Regions from separate parts of the Rhizobium sp. LjRoot98 genome, predicted to be linked through region 2. Evidence: predicted binding sites of a transcription regulator. Region 2 holds the regulator's gene; each other region holds the start of a gene.

Region 1 (6,559 bases), on a different contig from region 2:
CGGCGCAGGTCTCGCTTGCCTCGGTATGGCCGGCACGGCTCTCGGCCTCGGCAACATTTTCGGTAGCTACCTGTCGGGCGCCCTGCGCAACCCGTCGGCAGCAGACAGCCAGTTCGGCCGTCTCGTATTCGGCTTCGCCGTTACGGAAGCTCTGGGCATCTTCTCGCTGCTCGTAGCTCTGCTTCTCCTTTTCGCGGTCTAAGACCGGCTTGAAGGCAGGGCCGCGGTTTCGGTCGCGGCCCGCATCTTTTTTGAATGCACCTGGAGGTGAGCATGTTTGTGACCGCGGCATACGCCCAGTCAACCACCACCGAAGGCGCAGAGACCCACGACGCCGCTGCCGGCGAGGTCCACACCGAAACCGGTGTTGCCCAAGAAGGCGGACATGGCTCGGGAGTGTTCCCGCCCTTCGATTCTTCGACATTTGCGTCGCAGCTGCTTTGGCTGGCGATTACTTTCGGTCTTTTCTACCTTCTGATGTCGAAGGTCGTCATGCCGCGCATCGGTGGTATCCTCGAAACGCGTAACGATACGATCGCACGCGACCTCGATGATGCATCCCGTTCGAAGGCAGAGGCGGACGCCGCCATTGCTGCCTACGAGCAGGAACTGGCCGCTGCCAAGGCCAAGGGCAACGCGATCGCCTCCGAGGCGCGCGAAGCTGCAAAGACAAAGGCTGCTGCCGATCGTACTGCGGTCGAAGCCAGCCTGAACAACAAGATTTCCGCTGCGGAAGCCCGCATCGCCGATATCAAGACGAAGGCTCTGGCCGACGTCGGCGCAATCGCTGAAGAAACTGCGGCAGCCGTTGTCGAGCAGTTGATCGGCGGCAAGGCATCGAAGGCCGAGATCGCTTCTGCGGTCAAGGCAACGGCGAAGTAAGGAGAGCATCATGGATTTGACCTCACTGGCCACATTCTGGGCCACCGTCGGCTTGGTGCTTTTCCTCGCTCTCGTCGTCTACCTCAAGGTTCCGGGCATGCTGGCAAAGTCGCTCGACGAGCGCGCTGGCCGTATCACCAACGAACTGGCCGAAGCCAAGCGCCTGCGCGCCGAAGCCCAGGCTCTGCTGGTCGAATACCAGAAGAAGCGCAAGGACGCTGAAGCTGAAGCCGCCAACATCGTTGCCGCTGCTGAACGCGAAGCCGAAATGCTGACTGCCGAAGCCAAGCAGAAGACCGACGAATTCGTCGCTCGCCGCACGGCCCTGTCGGAACAGAAGATCAAGCAGGCCGAAACCGACGCGATCAATTCGGTTCGCGCCACTGCCGTCGACATCGCCATTGCTGCCGCCGAAAGCGTCATCACGGCAAAGTCGGACGCGGCAACACAGGCAGCGCTGTTCGCCAAGGCGCTCAGCGACGTCAAGACCCGCCTGAACTGATTGTCTGCACAATAGAGATTTGAAAAGGCTGGCTCGCGCCGGCCTTTTTTGTGTCTGCTGACGGGATCGTCTGCGGATATTGATCCGGGTAAGCGACCCCGCAGGCGTGCCGCCGCCAGCGAAGTTTCTTCGGGGCGGATGCTTGCCGGTCAAAAAGTGAAACGTTGCGGGATAAACCTTTTAGTTATCCATGCTCGCAGTCGGTGCCATCGTCAGGCAGGCCTGCGCGAACTCCTGCATCGTCTCAGGGCTGTTGTCCTCAGCCAGGACTGCGTCGGTAGCCATATTGCCTGCATCATCCGGCGTCGCGTCATCATAGACGAATGACTGGATGTAATAGGCAAGCCCACCCTTCCAGACCTTGCGGCCGTCGATATCCTTGCAGCTATAGGCGGTCTGCAGATCCAATTGGAGGGCGTCCGCGGTTGGTTCCGGCGTTGCTGGAATGCTGGCCCCTGCTGTCGCAGAGATGAAAATCAGTCCAAAAAACACGGTTCGAACCTTTCACGGGAATCGCGGGTAGATATTGTTCTTGGTTCTATAACCCGTCCGCCCGGTTGTTTGTTACCCGCGGCACGCCGCACACAAGAAAAACCGCGGCTGTGTCTTTTTATGTCAATGACCGGTGTATTAAACGCTGGACACGCGGTGTTGTTCCAAGCCGGTGCAGTCACGTTTTCAGGCGGGCAACTCTTCATTCGGTATTTCAGCGCCGTCTTGCCGCAATGGCCTGAAACTCATCCGGTGGAGCGGGCAGGGGCCATGATCGCCGATGGCATTGCGATGGCGCTGCGTGGCGTAACCGGCATGGGTGGCAAAACCGTAGGCGGGGAAAACCAGGTCGGCACGGGTCATCATGCGGTCGCGTGCTACCTTGGCAATGATCGATGCGGCCGCAATCGACAGCGACCGGGCATCGCCCTTGACGACAGCCTTGCCCATGCAAGCAAGGCCAGGTGGTATGTCGCGGCCGTCGGCCAGCACCAGCGCCGGTGCCTGTGACAGGCCCGCTACAGCCCGGCGCATCGCGTCGAGGCTTGCCTTGCGGATATCCGTGTCGTCAATCCTGCCTGCTCCGGACGAGGCGATCGAGACGATGGAAGTGCACAGGATGATCTCGAACAATTCCTCGCGGCGGGCGATCGACAGCTGCTTGCTGTCGTTCAGGCCTTCGGGAATGTTGTCGGGGTCGAGGATGACGGCGGCGGCAACGACCGGGCCTGCGAGGGGACCGCGTCCGGCTTCATCGGTTCCTGCGACTGGCCACAATCCATCGCGGCGTCCAGCCAGCTCGAAGCTGAAATCGGGGCCTTCAATGGTGTCGAAAAGAAAGGGGGAATCGGGCGGTGTGCGTCGTGACATGCGGCGAAACTCGCATACAAGCCCGATTCCCTGCAAGTCCTTCGGCAATGAGGCGGTTGCCGGAGGATGACCCATGCTGCCTCGGGGCAAGAAGCAGCATCGGTATTCGATCTTCGGGATTGCGCCCGGATCAATCCTGTTGCCCGTCAGAGAAGTGACAGTTGAACACCGGTCCCCAACGGCGGCACAAACAGATCGCAGTTCAGCGGGCGCCGGGTGAAATTCAGTTCCAGCCGCTTGGCGGCCAGCTCGAAACGGCGGCCGATCTGCCAGGCATAGGGACCGGCACCCTTCATGCGCTTGCCAAATTCCGCGTCGTAATCCTTGCCGCCGCGCATCGAGCGGACCAGCGACATGACGTGGCGGTAGCGATCCGGATAATTGCGCAGCAGCCAATCGCGAAACAGCGGGCTGACTTCGATCGGTAGGCGCAACAGCACGTAGCTCGCACTCGTTGCTCCAGCGGTCTTGCCCGCATCCAGCACCCGTTCGATCTCATGGTCGTTGAGGGCCGGAATGACCGGCGCCATCATCACCGTTGAGGGAATGCCGGCTTCGGACAGCGCCTTGATGGCTTCCAGCCGCTTGGATGGCGTCGAGGCCCGTGGCTCCATCAGGCGGGCAAGCTTGCGGTCGAGCGTCGTCACCGACAGACCGACTTTCGCCAGGCCTTTCTCAGCCATCGGGGCCAGGATATCGATGTCACGCATCACCATCGCCGATTTGGTGACGATCATCACCGGATGATCAGCGGCTTTCAAAACTTCGAGAATCTGGCGCATGATCCGCCATTCCTTCTCGACCGGCTGGTAGGGATCGGTATTCGTGCCGATGGCGATCGGACGGACCTTGTAGCCGGGCTTGGCCAGTTCCCGCTCCAGCAGCTTTGCAGCGTCCGGCTTGGCAAACAGCTTTGCCTCGAAATCGAGCCCCGGCGACAGGCCCATATAGGCGTGGGTCGGGCGGGCGAAGCAATAGATGCAGCCATGCTCGCATCCCCGATAGGGGTTGACGGAGCGGTCGAAAGGAATGTCGGGTGAATCGTTGCGGCTGATGATCGAACGCGGTTTCTCCACTTGGACTTCGGTCTTGAAGACCGGCAGGTCCTCCAGTGAATCCCAGCCGTCATCTTCGAGCTGCCGCGACACCTGTTCGAACCGGCCGGACGAATTGATCGCCGCGCCACGTCCACGCCGCCGGTCGATCTCGATGCGCAGCCCGGAGCTGGCAATCATCGCTTCGGCCATATCTGCCGTATTGGCAGGCGCCAAAGCGCCCTGCCTGATCTGAGACAGCTCGTTCATGGGTTTCTCCGGGAGACAGTCGGTACAGACTCTCCGATGTCCTCTGATTATTTTCCTATCGCGAAAATGAGAACAATGCAAGAACAAAAATCCGATGCATGGCTCGGATACGGGTAATCGTTCCTGGGTGCGAATGCCGGTGCATTCATCATGAATCAAAAGTTAATCGCCCGGGGAAGAAGGGCGTGTGGAAAATTTGTGTGCAATGCGGTATGGACGGCAATGCTGACGATCATCACCGAAACCCGCGATAATGAAGCTGAACTGGCGCAGACACTTTCGGCGCTGGTGGCGGGTGCCGTGGAAGGGCTGGTGAGCGACGTGATTATTCTCGATCATGCCTCACAGGATGGTTCGAGCCGTGTGGCAGATGCTGCGGGCGCCCGTTTCTGTACGAGCTGGGACATGACCGACATCGTCCGTTCCGCGCGTGGCAATTGGCTGCTTTTGCTTGAAGCAGGCGCCAGGCCGGCGGGGCGCTGGATCGACGACGTGGCGGAATATATGTCGCTGAACAAGATGCCGGCGCGTTTCTCACCTTCGAGGCAGTATCGCCGGCCATTCCTGCAGCGCATCGTCACCCGTCCGGCACCGCTGGAACAGGGATTGCTGCTATCGAAACAGCAGGCGGCAGCGATCGCCAAAACATCGATGCAGCTTGCTGATTTTGCCAATGGCCGGGCGGCACGCAAGCTTGGCAGCGAACTGGTGCCGGCATGGGTGGCCATCGCCAACCGCCCGGGTGCGGAAAACCTGTAGGCGCGGCCCACCGCAAAAAGAGCAGGCCCTTTCGGACCTGCCCTGCCGTCATGAAAAAATGAACCGTTAAAATGGCTTGCCGCGTCAAACCCAGCCGCCGCGTCGTATCGCTTTGCGGGACGGCTTTCGAAACGTGAAATCCGCCGCCTTCATGCTGTCTGCCGAGATCTGGATGGGGAGGGAGGTCGCATCACCGGTGGGTGAGCCTGCCATTCTGTCCTCCTCATTCCGTCTCCCGATGAGGACAGTTCTACGATGCTGCATCGTGGCGCGCTGTTACGAATGGAACAGGAAGGATTGGGCCGTTTGAAAAGTGGCGGTCAGCCGCGTTTCAGGTGCTCGTCCAGCCGGGGCATGATCTCGACGAAGTTGCACGGCATGTGCCGGTAGTCGAGCTGCTGCTTGAGGATGCCGTCCCAGGCGTCCTTGCAGGCGCCGGGCGAGCCCGGCAGCACGAAGATGAAGGTGGCATTGGCAACGCCGCCGGTGGCGCGTGACTGGATCGTCGAGGTGCCGATCTTGTCATAGGAAATCCGGTGGAAGACCTCGGAAAAGCCGTCCATGCGCTTTTCAAACAGAGGCTCCAGCGCCTCAGGCGTCACGTCGCGTCCGGTAAAACCCGTGCCGCCGGTGGTGATCACCACGTCGATCGTGTCGGTCAACGTCCAGGCCTTCACCTGTGCCGCGATCCTCTGCTTGTCGTCCGGAACGATGGCGCGGGCCTCGAGCCGGTGTCCGGCATCGGTGATGCGGGCGGCCAGCGTATCGCCGGAACGGTCGTCAGCCAGCGTGCGGGTATCGGAGACGGTGAGCACCGCGATCCCGACCGGAACGAAAGGTCTTGGCGATTTAGCCTCGGTCATCGTGGTCTCCATCAACGCTGTTGCAGGCCAGAACGTACCAGTTAGGGTGTTGCCTGGAAAGAACAGCTGCCGCTTCGTCCCGGGCTTCAGTGCTTGCGTAAAGGCCGAAGCAGGAGGCACCCGATCCGGACATCCGGACAAGACAGGCCTCCGTCAGACCAAGCGCCTCAGAGACTGAAGTGATGTCCGGCTCGAGTTCGCGGGCGGGCGGCTCCAGATCGTTGCGCAGGCCTGTCAGCGCATCGATCCAGCCGTCACGCGATCGCCTGCCCGGCGGCATCAAAAGCGGCGGCTTGGTCTTGTCCTTCAAGAGCTTGAAAATCACCGGCGTCGAGACCGCCTTCAGCGGGTTGACGATCAGCATCGGGAAGGCCGGAAATTCGGCAATCGCATCGATGTCTTCCCCGATGCGGCGCGCAACCAGCGGTCGGCCATGAAGACACATCGGCACATCGGCGCCAAGCTTTAGCGCGATCTCCTGCAGGCTCCCTGGATTGATGGACGCCTGCCACAATTCAAGCAACCCAAGAAGCGTGGCAGCCGCATCGGCCGAGCCGCCGCCGATACCAGAAGCGACCGGCAGGTTCTTTTCGAGATGCAGGTGAACTGGGCCCGCCTTGATGCCCTTTTCGCTGAGATGGCCCCGCAACAGGTCACGCGCCTTAAGCACCAGGTTCCCCGCCGCAGCCTCGCCGGCAAGCGGCAGATCGGCGGAAAAGCGGCCGGAGATGGTAAACCGGTCTTCATCTGAAAGGGAAAAGCCGATGCGGTCTCCCGCATCGGCAAAGGTCACGAGGCTTTCCAGCAGATGATAACCGTCGGCCCGCTGGCCAACGACGTGCAAAGCCAGATTGATTTTCGCCGGCGCGGTCCGCGTCAGCGAAAAT
Region 2 (6,559 bases):
TGTGGCCGGCGGGACGCGTGGTGCTGGCCGTGGCATCGCCGTGGAACTGGGGGCAGCGGGCGCAACCGTCTACGTGACCGGCCGCACAACACGAACCCGGCAATCGGACTATGGCCGCCCGGAAACGATCGAAGAAACCGCTGAACTTGTGACACAGGCTGGTGGCAAAGGCATTGCCGTGCGGGTGGATCATCTCATCCACGCCGAAGTCGAGACTGTGGTCGCCCGCATCCGCCGCGACGAAAAGCGGCTCGATATCCTTGTCAATGACATCTGGGGCGGCGAGTATTTGACCGAATGGAACAAGCCGGTCTGGGAACACTCGCTTGAAAATGGCCTGAAACTCTTGCGGTTGGCGATCGATACCCATCTGGTCACCGCCCATTACGCATTGCCATTGATGATCGAGAATCCTGGTGGCTTGCTGGTCGAGATGACCGATGGCACGGCGCAATACAATGCCACCCACTACCGGCTCAGCCCGTTCTACGATCTCGCCAAGACCAGTGTCATTCGCATGGCGTGGGCACACGCGCAGGATCTGGCGCCGCATGCAGCGACATCGGTGGCAATCTCTCCAGGCTGGATGCGTTCTGAAATGATGCTCGACATCTTTGGTGTGCGCGAGGAAAACTGGATGGAAGCGATAAAGGCCCAGCCGCATTTCGTGATTTCCGAAACCCCGCGCTTTACCGGCCGCGCCGTTTCAGCCCTGGCTGCGGATCCGGAGCGGGGACGCCTCAACGGGCAATCGACCTCAAGCGGCGATCTCGCCAAGATTTACGGCTTTACCGATCTCGACGGATCGCGGCCGGACTGCTGGCGCTACATGACCGAGGTGCAGGATGCCGGAAAACCGGCGGACGCCAGTGGTTACCGGTAGGACATGAAGGCGGCGCAGGGCGGTATTGCCAGAAACCAAAAAGGCCTTGCTTTTTCAGCAAGGCCTTTGGAAATTGGCTCCCCGGGCCGGATTCGAACCGGCGACCTGTCGATTAACAGTCGAATGCTCTACCGCTGAGCTACCAGGGATAATCTGCGGCGGTGTGTGCTGCAGAAGTGAGGCTGCTAATACAAATGCTTTTCCGATTTGCCAAGCGGTTTTTCAAAAAAAATGCACAATCTTGTCTGATTGTGGACAACTCCCCATGTGAGAGTTGAAAGCGCGCCGTTGATTTGCCGGGGGTAAACCCGCAGGATTGCAGCGTTCGCAGGGCATGGCGGGTGGCCAGACATTTGGCAGGTGGTATTTGATGGCAGAACAGCGGAAAACAAAAAAATTCGGCATCGATGCCCGCACCCACGAACTCGTCATCGGCACGTGGCGCATGCGGCTGCCGCAATCGCGCCTTTTGCGCATTTCCATCGGCGGCGCGCTGATCTTTGGCGGCATTCTCGGTTTTCTCCCGGTTCTCGGTTTCTGGATGATTCCCCTTGGCCTTCTCGTCCTGTCGCACGACCTTGCCTTCGTCCGGCGAAAGCGGCGGCGGCTTTCGGTCTGGTGGGCGCGCAAATGGCCGGCTTCCAGCTAGGAAGCTGGGCGTAAGGCCTTCTCCCGATTCGGCAGAGGCTTGAGCCGGATCCGATCCGCTTATCCGCCTGAGCCTGTCTGTGGCGTCGGGTCCTTGTCCGCAGGTGCCATTTGCGCCGGATCGGCCGGGGTTCCCTGCGTGGCCGGAGCGCCATTGTTCGGGGCAGGCAGCTTTTCCTCAACCTTGGTCGCAGCGTCGTTGTCTGTGCTTTCGCCAAACACTTCCGCACCGGCCCAGGCGAGCATTGCAAGGACCAGGCCGCAGATTAATACCATCAGTACCGGCCGGCCTAAAAAGCCTTGACGGGCCTGCACGCCGCTCAATTCCACGGTTTTCTGCACATCGGCATCGGAAGCGCGCTCATCGGTGTATTTCGCCATCAAAGCCTCCTCGGACGGCATCCGGAGCAGGCCGTCCATCGCATTGTTACGAGATAAACCGAAACGGTACCGGCCGCGCAAAGGTTCCAACAGATAGCTTCCCGCGATAAATGGCAGGCGGAATGCTGAGCGGAAAGGAGCCGCTATGCAGCATGATTTTCTGTTGCGTTGAAAACACTCACGAATTTTAGGGACTTGCGGAACACATATGGAACAGATAGTGTTCGTTCTTGATTTGTTTCTCGATTCTGGAGTGATCGTTCATGCTGACCCGCAAGCAACAGGAACTGCTTCTGTTCATTCACGAAAGAATGAAGGAATCGGGCGTACCGCCATCGTTCGACGAGATGAAGGATGCACTGGATCTTGCGTCGAAATCCGGCATTCATCGGCTGATTACAGCGCTTGAGGAGCGAGGCTTCATCCGGCGTCTGCCCAACCGGGCGAGGGCGCTGGAAGTGATCAAGTTACCAGAAGCCTATACCACGAGCCTCCAGCCCAAGCGCGGCTTTTCACCGAGCGTCATCCAGGGCAGTCTTGGTGCACAACCGGCACCTGCCGCACCCGTCAAGGCCGCCGCAAACAACGATACCGTCTCCATACCGGTCATGGGCAGGATCGCCGCCGGCGTACCGATCTCCGCGATCCAGAACAATACACATGATATTTCCGTGCCGCTCGAGATGGTTGGGACCGGTGAGCACTACGCACTTGAAGTGCGCGGTGATTCGATGATCGAGGCGGGCATTCTCGACGGCGACACGGTCATCATCCGCAATACGAACAGCGCCAGCCCCGGTGAAATCATCGTCGCCCTGGTTGATGACGAGGAAGCGACATTGAAGCGGTTTCGCCGCAAAGGCGCCTCGATCGCCCTGGAAGCCGCCAACCCTGCCTATGAGACGCGGATTTTTGGACCGGACCGGGTCAAGATACAGGGAAAACTCGTCGGGCTGATCCGCCGTTATCATTGATCTGATATCACTTCAGCTATGGCAGCTTAAAGGAGTGGGGAAGATTGCGTGATTTGTAGACATGGCTGCAAACCTGTCACCGTCCGGCGCGACGATAGTTTTGCCCCCTGAAAGATAATGCCTTAGCGACCTCATGAACCGACCGGAGCACTCTAAATCATGAGTAGCGGCGGAAATAAGGGACATGATTTTTCCTTCAATACGCCCGATTAACGGGCTGTAAGCCTATGAATTTTCAATGCGGCTTGCGCATCGGCAAATGTTGCCGTTCCCCTATCGCACCCTATTTTTGGAACCTATTTAGTAGGATTTCGTTGACCTATCGGCTCTATTCGTGGACGGAACCCAGGAGGCCAATGTGAGAACCGTTTTTACAAAAGTTTTGGTCGTGGCATTGATGGCCACAGTCATTTCGACTGTTCAGGCACCAGCATCGTTGGCCCAATCCTTGGACATATACATCGGACGCGACAGTCCCGCAGTTGAATACAGAGACCGGCGATACAATAATGAGTATCGTCCGCGCAGCAATTGCAGTGAACGGCAGGCAATCCGCCGTGCCTATCAGTACGGAATGCGTGATCCCGGCATCCGCTCGATAAACCGGCGCCTTGTTGTCGTTGACGGCATTGGACGCCGTGGCGAATACACTGTCTTGAAACTTGCAAACCGCCAGGGTTGCCCGCGCGTCAATTGAGACGTGGACAGATAATGCGGATCGCTCCAGCCAAGAGCTGAACGATTGGCATCGTTAGGGCGTTAGAAACAGTGCCGTTTCGCTAAGGGCTTTGGCGCTTCATCAATCGAACAGCCGACGGCAGCACTTGCGCACCAATTCACGAATCCGTCGCCCGTCACCTTCGTGAGAATGCGCCCGGCAACAGGGCAGGGACGTGGCGCTTTGACCGGGACGCCGCAATCTCGTTTTCGGCTCCTCGCACACCGGCTTGTTCATCCCCAAAGCTGTGGAAGAAGGGTTCGGAAACGGCATCTCAGAAATGACCAAGAACGTTTTTCAGAAATACCCTCTTGCGATTTGTCTAGGATCATTCTAAACCGCCGCCACAGTTCGACTATTTGAACTGGTGAGGCCTCGTGGCGGAGTGGTGACGCAGAGGACTGCAAATCCTTGCACCCCGGTTCAATTCCGGGCGAGGCCTCCAAACCTTTCTTGCTCCACCAGTAAGACCTTGAAATCAATCGAAAATATAGCGGGTGTGGCAGTCGGTTCCTATTTCACCCCTCCGTCCCGTCCTTGCTTTCGAGCAATTCGTGCCCATCCCATCACAGTTGATCTTCGATACGGCCTGTCTGGCCAGCCGCGCATGGTCTGCGTTGCGCGTGTAGATCTTGGATGTCTTCCCGTCCTTCCAGCCGAACATCGCTTCCAGCATATAGTCGGTGGCTTCGTTGTGCGCCTGATCAGTTGCCAGCCCCTTGCCTGGCTGAACCATGCGGACACTCTGTTTCCAAGTCCCTTCACTGTGAAAGCTTTGTCGAACTCAGTCCGCACATTGGTGAGCCCGGTGACAGGGTGCAACTCCATCACGGCTTCAAGGATCGGGTGAATGGCAATCTCGATATCCACCGGCGTCCGGTTGCGGTTCTTGAATAGCCGCAGCTTGAGAATATCGCCACACCGATGCTGCGGGCCGATAACAGCCAAGTCCGATACGCGAAAGCCGGTCTGCATTAACAGCGACAGCGCCAGTACGGCTTTCGACTTCTGGCCGTGGTGATCGATGAACTTGCCGATCTCGTCGGGCGCGATGGTGTGGTGCCCGTCGCTATAGGCGCGGAATGGTTCAACGAGCCGAGCGATGTTCGGCACCACGGGCTTGCCATCCTTCTTCGTGTCGAAGACACGGCGCATCGTCAGCCACAAAGGGCACCTCTTTCTTGCGATCCCGCAGGACCTCTAAATTTTCCACATCCATTTTTGACACCGGCATGTCGGCAAATAGCCTGCCGTCTTTTTCGCTCAACGGTTCCAGCCACATCGCCTCCATGATATTCCGCCGGCGATCCTGCGTGGACTTGTCGAGCGTGGTGAAAGCGTTGCTGCACATGTATTCCACGCAGAGCCGGAAGCTGTTTGGCTTCACGATGAAGGACAGAGCTTTCGGAATATCGACACGCGCCATCACGGGCTGGGCGGTCTTGCAGGCCTTCCAGTATTCAATGGAAAATTGCTCGCTCTGAATATCATCCGGAAGTCGGCATATCCGCTTTCCATCGATGCGCAGGTAATAGCGCATCGTGCCGTGACGGCTCTTGTTCTTCTCCACATAGCAGATCGATATTGGCCACGTCCGTCATGCAGACGCCCGCCAGTCTTCACCGTCGTCAGCGTCTTCCCCTCGCTTCGCTTCACCGGACGGACGCGTGCATCGTGAAACGGTTCCCACTGATGGTAGGTTACGCCTTCGTGCGCGATCCCCACAGCTTCTATACGCTTTCCGACTGCGACGGAGTTTCGGCTATCCTTGGTGTGGCCGGTTGCCCGCTGCGCATCCTAGCTACAGACATCGAGAACATCCGCGCCGCCGAGGCGGCCGAACTGGAATCAATGGAACGGCGACCGGCCCGCCGGATCGAAAAGGAAAACCAGGCTGGCCCTAAACTCACCCGGAAAGAAGCTCGCGACGTTTTCCCGAAAAACCACCGCGTCGTCGTCAATGGCGGCTTCCTAAAGGGTATGGGCGGATATGTTGTGGACGCCACCGGCCGCAACACCATAAAAGCGATGATTGAGACGCTGAACGGCTTGGTACCCGTATAGCTTGATATTTCTGAATTTTCCGAAGCAGTGTAATATTTCAAGCCATAAGGTGATTTTATGGCTGATCTGTTGCGGTATCACCGGGCCTCTGATCGGTTTTTCACCGCCAATCGCTCAAAAAGAACGCTGCCAATTTTTCAGTTTGTCGGAGTAGAGCAGCCCGGTAGCTTGCCAGCCTCATAAGCTGGATGTCGCAGGTTCAAATCCTGTGTCCGCAACCATATCCGAGGGGAAGCTGACGAGCCCCGCACTAAAGCAAGCTGCTGGATACGCACCCAGCACCGTCAGCCAAGCTGGGGGGGTAGCCCGGCAGATAGCTTGGAGTTTGCAATCCAGTTAGGATTTCTGGTGTAAGCGATACGGCAACATCCCAATTGGAGTTTGCCATGTCTGAGCCCGCCACATCATCGCCCATGATGATTCGCCTGGCGAATGTGATTTGCTGGGGCTTTACTGCTCTCGCCATCCTTTCAGCCGCTATCGGGGCGCTTGGCCTTGTGCTGGGCAACGGCTCAGGGGACTTGGAAAAGGTTGTTGTGTTCTTCGTTATCGCCGCTGCGCTTTATGGAATAGGCCGCGGCGTCAGATATGTGATTGCGGCTAGGTAGGTCATAAGAGGCGGCGGGTTAAATCAGGCGCACATCTCGCCACGGGTTGACGGATACTGCCCGAAACCACCGAGAATGCCGTGACGGGGTAACCGTCGATACCCTCAGTGTCGGTTAAGCGTGCCGGGAAAGTCCTCGTGAGACGGCTGGTCTTCTTCGGGTCCAACTAGGGCAACCATTTATCCCGCTATCCAAGGGTAGCGACTCGTCCAAAAGGACTACCTTTACGGCAACCGTGCATTGTCTGTTCGTAAACCGTTCATGCTTGATTTAGAGATCACGG
Region 3 (6,559 bases), on a different contig from region 2:
TGGGGAAGGCTTGGAAACAATTTGTTTCTGCCGGTTGCTCTGAGTGAGGTTAGCCGCCGTACATGGCCAGATTTTCCGTCTGTCGTTTTCACTACCGTACTTTTAGGATTGACTGGAAACGGGATGAATCGATCTGCGAAGGAACAACGCCAAGTGACTCTGACCATTGAAAAAGAATCGCCGCGCCAGCCGGGCGTCCAGAACTTGCTTGATCAATCCGATGCCTACGCGCAATCGCTTTATCCGGCCGAAAGCAATCACCTTGTCGATGTCTCGACGCTGGAAAAACCGTCCGTCTCCTTTTTCGTCGCCCGCCATGAGGGAGAGGTCGTCGGCTGTTGTGCGCTGGTGGATGCTGGTGATGGCAGCGCCGAGATCAAGCGCATGTTCGTCGATCCGCAGGCACGTGGCCTGAAGATCGGCCGCAAGCTGCTCGAGCATCTCGAAGGCCATGGCCGCGGCGCCGGACTGTCGGCCATCCGGCTTGAGACCGGCATCTATCAGCCGGAGGCGATCGGCCTCTACAAGACCGCCGGCTATGTCGAGATTGGACCGTTCGGTTCCTATCAACCGGACCCGTTCAGCCTGTTCATGGAAAAGGCCATCGCCTGACGCAGAGCGAGGTTACTTCAGGGAAAACCGTTTCCGCTCCGTGAGTTGGAGCGGAAAGCTGAATCAATTCCACAATGTGTTGAATCGATCTGCGAAGGCTTTGAGCTAGATATCCAGGTTGTCGGCAAACACGGCACGTTCCTGGATGAAGCGGAAGCGGGCATCGGCCTTGGTGCCCATCAGGTTGTCGACGGCTTCGCGCGTGCCTTCGAAATCCACCTCGTCGATGGCGACTTTCAAGAGCGTGCGCTTGGAAGGATCCATCGTGGTTTCCTTCAACTGCGCCGGCATCATTTCGCCAAGACCCTTGAAGCGGCCGATCTCGATCTTGCCGCGGCCATTGAATTCCGTCTCGACCAGTTCCACCCGATGCGCGTCGTCGCGGGCGTAGAGCGTCTTTGCCCCTTGGGTGATGCGGTAAAGCGGCGGTACGGCCAGATAGAGATGTCCGCCGCGAACGAGTTCCGGCATTTCCTGATAAAAGAACGTGATCAGCAGCGAGGCGATGTGGGCACCGTCGACGTCGGCATCGGTCATGACGATGACGCGCTCATAGCGCAGGTCTTCCTCACGGTACTTGCTGCGCGTGCCGCAGCCGAGCGCCTGGACGAGATCGCTGATCTGCTGGTTGGCGCCGAGTTTTTCGCGGCCAGCACTGGCAACGTTGAGGATTTTTCCGCGCAAAGGCAGGATCGCCTGGTTGGAGCGGTTGCGCGCCTGTTTTGCCGAGCCACCAGCCGAATCGCCTTCGACAATGAAAAGTTCGGCCCCTTCGGCCGAATTCTGCGAGCAGTCGGCAAGCTTGCCCGGCAGGCGCAGCTTGCGCACCGCCGATTTGCGGGTGACTTCCTTTTCCTTGCGGCGGCGCACACGCTCGTCGGCGCGCTCGATGACCCATTCCAGCAGCTTGTGGGCTTCTTGCGGGTTATCGGCAAGGAAATGGTCGAAGGGATCGCGAAGCGCGTTCTCGACGATGCGCTGCGCTTCGACGGTCGCCAGCTTGTCCTTGGTCTGGCCGACGAATTCCGGTTCGCGGATGAACACCGACAGCATACCGGCGGCCGAGATCATCACGTCTTCGGTGGTCACAATCGCCGCGCGCTTGTTCTGCGTCAGTTCCGCATAGGCTTTGAGGCCCTTGGTGAGCGCGATGCGGAAGCCGGCTTCGTGCGTGCCGCCTTCCGGTGTCGGAATGGTGTTGCAATAGGAATGTACGATGCTGTCGCCACCATACCAGGTGACGGCCCATTCGAGCGCGCCATGGCCGCCGGTCTTTTCGGTCTTGCCGGCAAAGATTTCGCGGGTGACGGTGAATTCCTTGCCCATCGTTGCCTGCAGGTAATCCTTCAGGCCTCCGGGGAAGTGGAACACCGCCTTGTCCGGCGTATCCGTACCTTCGATCAGCGAGGGATCGCAGGACCAGCGGATTTCGACGCCGCCGAACAGATAGGCCTTCGACCGCGCCATGCGGAACAGCCGGGCGGGATCGAATTTGGCATGCGATCCGAAGATCTCCGGATCCGGATGGAACTTGACCTTCGTGCCGCGCCGGTTCTGCACGTCGCCCAGTTCTTCGAGCCCGCCTTGCGGAATGCCGCGCGAAAAGCGCTGACGATAGAGTTTGCGATTACGGGCAACCTCAACTTCGAGAATGTCCGACAGCGCGTTGACGACCGAGACGCCGACGCCGTGCAGACCACCGGAGGTCTCGTAGACCTTGCTGTCGAATTTGCCGCCCGCATGCAGGATGGTCATGATCACTTCGAGCGTCGACTTGCCCGGAAATTTCGGATGGTTCTCGACCGGAATACCACGGCCGTTATCGGTCACCGACAGGCAGCCTTCGGCGTCGAGATGGACGTCGATGAAATTGGCGTGTCCGGCAACAGCTTCGTCCATCGAGTTGTCGATGACTTCGGCAAACAGATGGTGCAGAGCCTTTTCGTCGGTGCCGCCGATATACATGCCGGGACGGCGGCGCACAGGTTCCAGCCCCTCCAGCACCTCGATTGCCGAGGCGTTGTAATCGCCGGCATCGGCCTTCAGCGCCGCCGGGGTACTGCTGCGCTGTTCCGCCACCGGCGCGGCGGCGGGCGTGGCAACAACCGGCTTTGGCACGACGGGATCCGTCGCAGGCTTCGGTACCAGGGGCATTGCTGAAAAGAGATCGTTGCTGTCGGTCATAGTCTGTTTTGATGTCTTTCCGTGGTGGCGGCTTCAGGCCCGGCCCAAGGTTCGGACTGAGCCGTCAGGAATGTCTGCACGAATCGCTGGAATTCTGCCAAATTCCCAGCGCGAGAGCGACCAGGCCAGCCCAATCACTCAGCCGCGCGCGTCAACACGCCGATCGTGCCTTCAATAGCCCCAACTGTTGCTTTGCGGAAGGTCCGATGGCAAGGCTTGGATCAAAAGAGGAACATTCCGGATGCACCTGTCCACAACTCATTTGACCTTTCGTGCCTTTTTTGCCGCAATCGTCATGGCCGCCCTGGTTTTGCCGGCACAGGCCGCGCCGCTGAAGCCCTTTAAGGACGAGCTGTTTTCCTATGGAACGGTGCTGGAAACGGAGGATGGCGGCGATTACCGCGTCGTCGATTACGACAAGATGCGCGATATCCACGCTCGTGACACCGAGCCGGAACGCCGGGTAAGGCGAACCTATGTGTCGCTCGGCGTCAAGAGCGCGCAGGTCAACGAGACGCTCGATCTCGCCACCCGGCCGCTGGATGTGCTGCGGGTGGGTGCTGCGAGGGGCGCGACATTCACCGTCATCTTCATCCATGGCCGAGGCGGCGACCGGCGGCTCGGCGCCAATGACTGGTCGTTCGGCGGCAATTTCAACCGGCTAAAGAACCTCGCTGTCGAAAATGGCGGCGTCTACTATGCCCCGAGCATGCGCTCCTTCGATGATGCGGGCGTCGCCGATGTCGCTGGATTGATTGCCTATGCCCGGCAGCAATCCCCTGGCCGACCGGTCGTGCTCTCATGCGCCTCGATGGGCAGTTTCATCTGCTGGGGCCTCACCCGCAATCCGCAGGCTGTTGCAGACCTCAAGGGCATGATGATCATGGGCGGTCCCTCTGATGCGGCTTTCAGCAAGAGTGCCGCCTACAAGAAGAAACTGCCGATATTCTTCAGCCATGGCGGCGCCGATACTGTCTATCCCGTGTCCGGCCAGATCGCGTTCTACCGCTCGCTGAGGAAAGCGAACTATCCCGCCCGCATCGTCCTTTTCCAGACAGGGTCGCACGGCACCCCCGTCCGTATGACGGACTGGCGCGATGCACTGAACTGGATCGGGCTGGATTGAAACACCGAATATATCCGGGATTCATTAACCAACGCAGCAGTTTGAAACCTTAAGGCGAGCGCTGTTTGCACTTTCGAAAGCTGAACATGGGACTGTCCCGGGTATATTTTATCGGGGTTTGATCTTATGGATGCTCGGACAGAAACGCGGCATATTCCGCTATGCGTCGATCTTGACGGCACATTGCTTGCTGCCGACACGCTCTGGGAGGGCGTGGCGATCATTCTGTTGCGCAATCCGCTGATGCTATTTGCAGTTCTTATCTGGATGACGAAGGGCAAGGCGCGGCTGAAATACGAGGTTGCCGCACGCTCCGGACGCCAGGCGGCCGACTGGCCCTATCGCGAGGCGGTGCTCAAGCGTCTGGCGCGCGAGCGCGAAACCGGCCGGCAGGTCATTCTGGTCACCGGTGCCGCCGAAAGCGTGGCGCTTGGGGTTGCAGCTCATACCGGCGCTTTTTCCTCCGTCCTGCACAGCACCACGGACGTCAACCTCACCAGCCGCCGCAAGCGGGAAAAACTGATCGAACAGTTCGGCGAGGGCGGTTTCGACTATATGGGCAACAGCCGCGATGACGTGCCGGTGTTTGATGCCGCCCGCAAGGCGATTGTCGTGGCGCCGGATGCCGCCGCCGAAAAATGGCGCCGGGCACATGATGCCGAAAAGCTCGATCTCGGCAAGGCGAGCCCGTTGGCAGCCCTGAAATCGATCCGCGTGCATCAATGGGCAAAGAATGTGCTGATCGGCGTTCCGATGGTCCTCAACCACGACATCTTGCACATGGATGCGGTGGTCAACGTCATCCTGGCGTTCTTCGCCTTCAGCTTCCTTGCCTCTGCTGTCTATGTGGTCAACGATCTGTCGGATCTCACCAGCGACCGCCGTCATCCGAAGAAGCGCAACCGGCCGCTGGCAAGCGGCCAGATGTCGGTGCCGATGGGGCTGATGATAGCGCTGTGCCTGCTCCTTGCCTCGCTCTCGCTGACGGCTGTGCTGCCGTACGATTTCGCCCTCGTACTCGGTTTTTATGCCTTGGCGACGACTGCCTACACGTTTGTGCTCAAGCGCAAGCTCTTGGTCGATGTCTTCACACTGGCCGGGCTCTATACAGTTCGCATCATCGCCGGTGCTGCTGCCACAGGCACGGATCTGTCCTTCTGGCTCCTGTCGTTCTCGATCTTCTTTTTCCTCAGCCTGGCGCTGGTCAAGCGCTATGTCGAGCTCGATGAATATGACGGCCGCGACGGCAACCAGGTGCCGGGGCGCGGCTATATGGCGGTCGATTTCGAAATGGTCGGACAGGCCGGTGTTTCTTCGGCCTTTGCCTCTGCACTGGTTCTGGCGCTCTATATTCACAGCAAGGAAATGCAGGAAATGTACAGGCTGGATTGGGCGCTGTGGCCGCTCTGCCCGCTGGTGCTCTATATGCTGCTGCGCATCTGGATGCTGGCCCGCCGCGGCATGCTGCATGAGGATCCTGTGGTGTTCATCATGCGCGACTGGCGCAGCCTCGTCACCATGGCGCTCGGCGCCATGTTTGTGCTCGCCGGTGCTTTGGGAACGCCATGACCCCCGCCGAATTTGACAGCTGGGGCCGGATCGATTGCCGCGCCCGGCAGTCCGTATCGCCCGATGCCTATGAGAACCTGCGTGAAACTGCGGCGCCCGGCGCTTTCCTGCCATTCGGCAACGGCCGGTCCTATGGCGACAGTTGCCATAACGACGCGGGCAGGCTGATCGAGAGCCGGGTACGCACCCGCATCCTCGGTTTCGATCCGGGAACCGGCATCATTTCCTGCGATGCCGGCGTCACGCTTCGCTCCATTCTCGAAACAGCGATCCCGCACCGGTTTTTCTTGCCGGTGACGCCGGGAACCGCGTCGGTCACGGTTGCAGGGGCCGTCGCCAATGATGTGCACGGCAAGAACCATCACGCCCGCGGTACTTTCGGCAAGCATGTGCTTGGCCTGACATTGTTGCGGTCGAGCGGCGAGGTACTGACCTGCTCGGCAACGGAAAATCGCGACCTGTTTTTTGCCACCATCGCCGGCATGGGCCTGACGGGGCTGATCCTGTCGGTCGACCTGCAGCTGATGAAGGTGCCATCCGCCCACATCCAGCAACACGCCATCCGCTTCGATAGCCTGAATGAATATTTCGGCATGGTCGAAACCGTTGATGGCGAGCACGAATATTCCGTCGCCTGGATCGACCAGTTGGCCACCGGAAAGAGGACGGGCAGGGGTGTGCTTCTGGCCGGTGATCATGCCGATGCCTCCTGCGAATTTCCGGACATGCCGAAGGCGAGACGATTGTCGGTTCCGTTCGCGCCGCCGTTCAATCTCTTGAACACGCTGACGCTGAAGGCATTCAACGAACTTTACTTCCGCAAGGAAAAGCCGGGCGAAACGGTCAAGACGGTGAAATGGCCGGGTTATTTCCACCCGCTGGATGCCATCGGCAACTGGAATCGGCTTTATGGCCCCAAGGGCCTTTACCAGCACCAGAGCGTCTATCCAGCGGGCAATGCGCCTGAGCTGACGGCACGGTTGCTGGAGACTGCCCGCGCGGCCGGCCACGCCTCTTTCCTCACAGTGTTGAAGAAGTTCGGCGAGCAGATTTCAGGCGGATTTTTGT

What was found. Region 2 encodes LexA, which represses DNA repair genes until DNA is damaged. Its sites were predicted from a motif close to TGTTCNNNNTGTGTTCNG; they were not measured.
Region 1: ACSQ3J_RS03555 (PA0069 family radical SAM protein) is a predicted target of LexA. The motif match lies at 4,119-4,136, and genes of this name have one in related genera.
Region 3: parE (DNA topoisomerase IV subunit B) is a predicted target of LexA. The motif match lies at 3,014-3,031, and genes of this name have one in related genera.

The regions. Positions count from the first base shown of each region.
Region 1 covers NZ_CAXUPW020000001.1:711,998-718,556, reverse strand. The annotation lists gene ACSQ3J_RS03580 (F0F1 ATP synthase subunit C) at 1-202, shown strand, start outside; gene ACSQ3J_RS03575 (F0F1 ATP synthase subunit B) at 274-882, shown strand; gene ACSQ3J_RS03570 (F0F1 ATP synthase subunit B) at 893-1,384, shown strand; gene ACSQ3J_RS03565 (hypothetical protein) at 1,565-1,792, opposite strand; gene ACSQ3J_RS03560 (ribonuclease HII) at 2,063-2,746, opposite strand; gene ACSQ3J_RS03555 (PA0069 family radical SAM protein) at 2,893-4,050, opposite strand; gene ACSQ3J_RS03550 (hypothetical protein) at 4,273-4,809, shown strand; gene ACSQ3J_RS03545 (hypothetical protein) at 4,894-5,022, opposite strand; gene moaB (molybdenum cofactor biosynthesis protein B) at 5,130-5,672, opposite strand; gene ACSQ3J_RS03535 (4-(cytidine 5'-diphospho)-2-C-methyl-D-erythritol kinase) at 5,659-6,559, opposite strand, start outside.
Region 2 covers NZ_CAXUPW020000017.1:15,224-21,782, reverse strand. The annotation lists gene ACSQ3J_RS28730 (SDR family oxidoreductase) at 1-883, shown strand, start outside; tRNA gene ACSQ3J_RS28725 (tRNA-Asn) at 958-1,032, opposite strand; gene ACSQ3J_RS28720 (hypothetical protein) at 1,254-1,532, shown strand; gene ACSQ3J_RS28715 (hypothetical protein) at 1,592-1,912, opposite strand; gene lexA (transcriptional repressor LexA) at 2,176-2,886, shown strand; tRNA gene ACSQ3J_RS28705 (tRNA-Cys) at 3,976-4,049, shown strand; gene ACSQ3J_RS28700 (hypothetical protein) at 4,118-4,771, opposite strand; gene ACSQ3J_RS28695 (hypothetical protein) at 4,692-5,174, opposite strand; gene ACSQ3J_RS28690 (hypothetical protein) at 5,204-5,668, shown strand; tRNA gene ACSQ3J_RS28685 (tRNA-Met) at 5,812-5,889, shown strand; gene ACSQ3J_RS28680 (hypothetical protein) at 6,055-6,276, shown strand.
Region 3 covers NZ_CAXUPW020000006.1:63,497-70,055, forward strand. The annotation lists gene ACSQ3J_RS19475 (GNAT family N-acetyltransferase) at 124-612, shown strand; gene parE (DNA topoisomerase IV subunit B) at 718-2,796, opposite strand; gene ACSQ3J_RS19485 (alpha/beta hydrolase family protein) at 3,038-3,922, shown strand; gene ACSQ3J_RS19490 (UbiA family prenyltransferase) at 4,049-5,491, shown strand; gene ACSQ3J_RS19495 (FAD-binding oxidoreductase) at 5,488-6,559, shown strand, end outside.